2 regions of the Propionibacterium sp. genome follow, and region 1 is predicted to be linked to the other one. Evidence: riboswitches for the same ligand, from Rfam matches in the RefSeq annotation. Region 1 holds a riboswitch; the other holds the start of a gene.
The links. A riboswitch is a leader RNA that binds a small molecule or an ion and turns the genes downstream of it on or off. The one in region 1 is predicted to bind thiamine pyrophosphate.
Positions count from the first base shown of each region.

Region 1 (3,405 bases):
CCAGGGAGATGATGATCGGGATCGCTGCCACCACCAGGAGCAGCAGCCGAGTCACCGGATTGAGTCTGTCCAGCGCCGTGGTGGGCCGCGCGATGGAAGTCATGCCGTGGGCTCCATGGCGATGATGTTCTCCCCGAGCACTCGCAGATAAGCGTCGTCGTGGGTGACCGAGATGATGGTGCGACCCTCGTCGAGGATTGACTGCACGAGCTTCACCAGATCGATCCAGGTGTTGCGATCCTGACCGAAGGTGGGTTCGTCCAGCAGGATGACGGTCGGGCTGGTGGCCAGCACGGTGCCCACCGAGAGCCTGCGCTTCTCCCCGCCTGACAAGGTGAAAGGGTTCGCCTCGGCGATGTGGTCGAGGTGCAGCTGGGCGAGCAGCTCATCGACCCGGGTGCTCGTCTGCTGAGTGCTGCGGCCCAGCGTCCGCAGCCCGACGGCCAGTTCGTCGTGCACGGTGGCCTCGACGAACTGGTGTTCTGGGTTCTGGAAGACCGAGCCGATCCGGGTGAGCAGGTCGCGGCTGGGCCAGGTGCTCTGCTGGGCTGGGTCGAAGTGCCTGCGCAGCCGCCGCGTGAGGTGCTGGGAGGCTGTGGGGCGCAGCTCTGGGGCGGTCTGCACCTGACCGGCCAGCGGAGGCAGCACGCCGGCCATGGTGAGCGCCAGAGTGGTCTTGCCTGCGCCGTTGGGTCCGGTGACGGCGGTGGCACGCCTGGCTGGGATGCGGGTCGCCAGATGGGTGTGCACCGGGTGCTGCGGGGCGTAACCGATCGACAAGTCCTCGGCCCACAGCAGCGGCTCGGCGCGACCGGTGGGCTGCGGTCGCGCATGAATCCCCGAGTCGACTCCGGGCACCCATGCACCGGCTGCGGAGAGCTCCTCGCGATGGTGGGTGAAGACTTCCCGGGGCGGGCCGTCGGCGATCAGACCGCCACCCGGTGCCAGCGCGATCACCCGGTCCACCAGATCGACCCACACCTCAATGCGGTGCTCCACCACGACCAGGGTGGTGCGCCGGTCGGCCACCACCGAAGAGATCGCCTCGCGCACCTCCACGATGCCCACCGGGTCGAGGTTGGCGGTGGGCTCGTCCAAGCACAGGATCCCGGGGGCGCCGGCAACCCCGATGCGATCAGTTCCGATCTGCATGGCCAACGCCCCGGCGATGGCAAGCCTCTGCTGCTGCCCGCCCGACAGCGCATGGGTGGGATGGTCCAGCGGCAGATCCAGGTGCACGGCGTCCAGGGCTGCGCGCACCCGCGGCCAGATCTGTTCGCGGGGAACACACAGGTTCTCGCAGCCGAAGGCGACGTCGTCACCCACACGCTCGAGGATCACCTGGGAGCTCGGGTCCTGCATCACCAGGCCCACCCGGCCGCGGATGCGGGTGGGGTGCTTGCCGTTCACGAGCAGCTTTCCGTGCTCTTCACCCTCGTCCGCGCCGCCGAGGACACCTGTGAGCGCCGACAGCAAGGTGGACTTGCCCGCACCGGAACCGCCGAGCAGCAGCACCCGCTCGCCGGGAGAAATCGAGAAGGTCAGCCCGCTGGTCGCCCACCGGTTCCGGCCCGAATACCGCCAGCCCCAGTCCTGGGCTTCGACGACAGGTGCGCTGCTCAAGCCCTCAGGCCTCCCGGCCCGAGGGGAAGCGGCTCAGCGCGCCGGTCTTGGCCAGTGCCCTGGTGATCAGCCACGCAAGCAGCCCCGCGAGGACGGCGCCCGAGATCACATTGGACACCAGGTAGATGACATTGAAGCCGAAACTCTTCTGGATGTTGGGAGTGCTGCCGATGAACAGTTCATTGGCCCAGGCGCCGAATCCGGTGGCGGCACCGGCGATCAGCGCCACGGGCAGCGTCCACACCCTGTAGCGCACGATGAAGAGGACGATTTCAGCCGCCAGTGCCTGGAAGAAGCCGGAGGTGATGGTGGTGATGCCCCACTGGTTACCGATCGCCATCGAGACGATGGCGGCCAGCACCTCAACATAGATGGCGGCGCCGGGCTTGCGGATGATCCACGCCCCGAGTGGGGCGCCCAGGAACCAGATACCGGATGCCAGGCCGCCGAGGCCGGGTGTGAGGGTGTCCATGGCCGAATACCAGGCGTAGCCGATGGTGTCCCAGGCCCAGAAGATGAGCCCGACGGCGACCGCGAGCACGGCCCCTACGACGATGTCGACCACCCGCCAGTGACCGACCCCGTATTGTTCCGGCAGCGTCTCGTCGACGGCGGACGATGAATGTGCTGACATGTTGTGTGCCCCTCTGTTCTGATCTTGGGCACGGTGCGGGCGACGCCCGCAAGAGGCCTTCCTGCGCCGGCATGATCCGGATCAGGTTCGACGGTCGAGAGCTGTTGCTCTCCTCTCAGCCCACTGCGGCGGACTCCCGTGTGGCATTGATCCTAGCCCGCGGCCCTGCCGGGCAGCCGCGCGGCGATGGCGCCGAGAATCCAGGCGGCCGCACCGGCGATCACCATGGAGCCCACGGTGGAGCCCAGCCAGGCTGGCGGGTGCACACCGAACAGTGCTTGGACGCTGCTCCACATATCTGACCAGCCGGGCACCGTGCCCGGATAGATCAGCTGATAGGAGAGGAAACCGATGGCCCAGGCCACCGCGGGTGCCCAGCGGAACCGGGCATCCGGCGAGGTGTTCCAGTGACCGTGGCTCACCAGGAAGAAGTCGACCACAGCCACCGCGAACAGCGGCACGAAGGCCGAGCCGATCAGGTACAGGAAGCTCTCGTACTGGTCGAAGGAGAGCACGCTCGCCAGTGCCGTGGAGCAGATGCCCATCACGACGGCGATGATGCGGCGGTCCACCCGCGGGGCGATGTTGTGCACCGACACGGTGGCCGAGTAGACGTCGGCGAAGGCGTCGTCCAGCTCGTCGAAGAGCAGCAGGGCCAGTGCGATGGCACCGGCCGGCAGCGCCATCAGCGCGGCCAGCAGATGGGTACCGCTCAGGTCACCGGTGAGGTGACCGACCGCGAAGACACCCAGGCAGTAGTAGGCGAAAATCGCGATGCCGTAGCCGAAGGACGCTCCCGTGAAGGCATTCCGGGTGGTCTTGGAATGCCGCGAATAGTCCGCGGCCAGCGGAGCGAAGGAGACCACCTGGGCGGCCGCCAGGTCGACTGCGGGCCACAGGCCGATGACGGAGTCCTGCGGGATCGGGTGCGCCGGTTGGCGCAGCACCATGATGAACAGGTAGACCGAACCGGCCAGCACCAGCCACAACATGATGCGGCGCAGGATCGTGACCGAACCCAGCGGGCGTATCGCCATGATCGTGGTGAGCGCGCCGGCGCCGATGATGAAGGGCCACCGCCAGGCATCGCCGAGGATGGTCACTGCGGCACCGGTGATGACGATGATCTCCATCGCCGCCCAGCCCAC
Region 1 covers NZ_JBDNTB010000006.1:24,456-27,860, reverse strand. The annotation lists gene ABF648_RS01830 (energy-coupling factor transporter transmembrane component T family protein) at 1-103, opposite strand, end outside; gene ABF648_RS01825 (ABC transporter ATP-binding protein) at 100-1,623, opposite strand; gene ABF648_RS01820 (ECF transporter S component) at 1,628-2,257, opposite strand; TPP riboswitch at 2,301-2,407, opposite strand; gene ABF648_RS01815 (purine-cytosine permease family protein) at 2,410-3,405, opposite strand, start outside.

Region 2 (3,405 bases), on a different contig from region 1:
CGACTCGTCAGGGCGCGAGCGGATCGCCGGGTGCGGGTGCGCCATCGAGAATCTCGTTGTCGCAGCGCGCTCGGAGGATCTGGACGCAGCCGTCACAGCGTGGCCAGACACCGATCCGGAGCACATTGCACACATCGATCTGGCACCCGGCGGACCGGCCACAGCGCGGGAGCAGGAACTCGCCTCGGCCATTGCAGGCAGGCACACCAATCGCGGACCGTTCAGCAGACGACCCGTGACGTCCGATGTTCTCGAATCGCTCGCCGCCGACGCGCCGGCTGGGGCTGAGTTGGCATGGGTCACCGATCCTGGCAGGATCTCCGCACTCGGAGATCTCTACGTGGCGGCCACCCGGTCCATCACCGAGGACGAGCAGATGTCCACCGAGGCCTTCTCCTGGTTCCGCAACGATCTCGCCGATGTCGAACGTCACCGCGACGGCCTGACCCTCAACTGTCAAGGCCTCGACGGCTTCACCCTCGCCATGGCGAAGATCCTGCCGGCACAGTCGCGCCGCTTCGGTGACGCGTTCTGGCTGCGCACCACTCGCGACACCCACACGGCCACGGCCAGTGCCTATGGCATCGTCCGCGTCAGCGACGTCGAGGACGCCCATGATCGGCTCGCGGGTGGGCGTCTCCTGGAGCACGTACATCTGGCCGCCACCGCCGCAGGGCTCGCCGTGCAGCACATGAACCAGGTCGGCGAGCGGATCACTCGCGAGGCGGCGCTGCGTGCCACTGATCGATTCGGCGCCGGGTGGGCTGACGCAACGGGCATTGCCCCAGGTCAAAGTCTGCTCGGATTCCGAATCGGCTATCCCGGACGCGTGGCCGGGCCGAGTCCCCGACGTCCTGTGAGTGATGTCCTCGTGACACGCTGAGCACGACGTGCGCCGTCGAATGCACGCAGTGCCGCCCGTTGGATTGCGTCCGTGGATCGTCTGGGCGTGATCTCGGCGCCGGTACAGGGCATGGGACTTTCCCGCACCATGTCGCGAACATTTCGGACCCCTCTGCGCGTCGCTGACGAGAGGGAACTAGCATCGCTGACATCCACACGGGCGCCCCACTGCGGGGGCTGAGATCAGACCGACCTGTCTGAGCACCGTCGAACCTGTCCGGGTCATGCCGGCGAAGGAAGAAGGATTCATGCCAGTAAACCCGCACGGTGCCAGCACACCATCGCACGACACCGACCTCCCGCAGCAGGAGGCCAGCACCGAGAAGCAGAACCGGGAGACCGCAGCAGGATCGGCTCAACGAGATCGGGTTCACCTTCGCCGCACCACGCAGCTTCCCTTCACGAACGCGCACGGCAGCTATCTGCTCGACGTTCCGTTCACCGAGATCCCCCTGACCGCCGTCCCTGGTGCAACCCCCTATGAGCCCTTCGTGGACTACTGCACCGAGGGCCCTGCCCATCCCACCGACATCGGCCTTCCGCCCCTGCGCGCCCAGTGGATCGCTGACCGACACGACACCCAGGAGTACGCCTCGGAGACCGCCGATCCCGGTGTTGACAAGGCACGATCTGGGCAGCGTAGAGGTGCTGACCGCGGCTGGCGCGGCCAACAGCGCCACCCTCGTCGGGCGTCCTCCGGCGCCTGCCCGACCCAGCGCCGGTACGCGCGCCAGGGCATCGTCACTCCTGAGATGGCCTTCGCAGCCGAACGAGAGCACTGCTCCGCCCAGCTGGTGCGAGACGAGCTCGCAGCCGGACGCGCAGTGATACCGCTCAACATCAACCATCCCGAGGCCGAGCCGATGATCATCGGCGAACGCTTCCTGGTGAAGATCAACGCCAACCTCGGCAACTCCCAGGTCAGCTCCTCGATCGGCGAAGAGGTGGAGAAACTGAGCTGGGCCACGAAGTGGGGCGCCGACACGGTGATGGATCTGTCGACCGGTGACGACATCCACACCACCCGCGAGTGGATCCTGCGCAACTCCCCCGTACCGATCGGAACGGTGCCGCTCTACCAGGCCCTCGAAGAGGTGGGCCAGGACGCCTCCGAGCTCTCCTGGGAGCTGTTCCGCGACACCGTCGTCGAGCAGTGCGAACAGGGCGTGGACTACATGACCATCCATGCCGGCGTCCGGCTCGGACATGTGCCGCTCACCGCGGATCGGCTCACCGGAATCGTCTCGCGTGGCGGTTCGATCATGGCCTCGTGGTGCCTCGCCCACCACGAGGAGAACTTCCTGTACACGCATTTCGACGAGCTGTGCGAGATCCTGCACAACTACGACGTGTGCTTCTCCCTCGGCGACGGCCTGCGTCCCGGCTGCCTGGCCGATGCCAATGACCAGGCCCAGTTCGCAGAGCTGCTCACCCTGGCCGAACTCACCGAAAAGGCCTGGGCACACGACTGCCAGGTGATGATCGAAGGCCCGGGCCACATTCCCTTCGACACCGTGAAGGCGAACGTCGAGCTGGAGAAGTCGCTGTGCAAAGGGGCGCCGTTCTACACACTCGGGCCGCTCGCCATGGACGCAGCGCCTGGCTACGACCACATCACCAGCGCCATCGGAGCCACCGAGGCAGCCCGGTACGGCACCGCGATGCTGTGCTATGTCACCCCGAAAGAGCATCTGGGCCTGCCCAACCGCGACGACGTGAAGACCGGCGTGATCACCTACAAGATCGCGGCCCACGCCGCAGACATCGCCAAGCACCATGCCGGTGCGCGCGAACGCGACGACGCCATCTCCAGGGCTCGTTTCGAGTTCCGCTGGATGGACCAGTTCAATCTGTCGCTCGACCCGGACACCGCGCTGGCGCTGCACGACGAGGACCAGCCCGCCGAGCCGGCCAAGCTCGCGCACTTCTGCGCGATGTGCGGCCCGAAATTCTGCGCCATGGCGATCTCGCAGAACATCAGGGACCGTTTCGGAGACCGCGACGCCCAGCAGGCCATCGTCACCGGGATGTCAGCGATGAGCATCCTGTTCAAGCAGTCCGGCGGATCGGTCTACCTGCCCGCCAGGTGACTGCGCTCACCACCTGATGGACTGCGATGCTGTCGCGTACACGACACAAGAGTGCAGTCCATCAGGGTTGAGGACGGACCAGCCGGACCTCACTCGTTCCAGTCGGGAGCCGGTGACTCGGTGGCGTACTTGCCGCGGTAGCGGTTCAGGCGCTCGGCGATCATGAAGGCCAGCTCGAGGCTCTGGTTGCGGTTGAGCCGGGGATCGCAGGTGGTCTCGTAACGGCTCGCCAGATCGGTCTCGCTGAGCTGGAAGGCCCCGCCGAGGCACTCGGTGACATCGTCGCCGGTGAGCTCGATGTGCACCCCGCCCGGCCAGGTGCCGAGCTGCTCGTGCACATCGAAGAAGCCGTTGAGCTCCTCCACCACGGCCGCGTACTCGCGGGTCTTGAAACCCTTGGAGGTCTCGAAGG
Region 2 covers NZ_JBDNTB010000022.1:6,173-9,577, reverse strand. The annotation lists gene ABF648_RS05540 (Acg family FMN-binding oxidoreductase) at 1-883, shown strand, start outside; TPP riboswitch at 1,050-1,159, shown strand; gene thiC (phosphomethylpyrimidine synthase ThiC) at 1,152-2,993, shown strand; gene ABF648_RS05530 (class II 3-deoxy-7-phosphoheptulonate synthase) at 3,083-3,405, opposite strand, start outside.
Region 2: linked by a shared signal. The riboswitch ahead of thiC (phosphomethylpyrimidine synthase ThiC) and the one ahead of ABF648_RS01820 (ECF transporter S component) in region 1 are both predicted to bind thiamine pyrophosphate.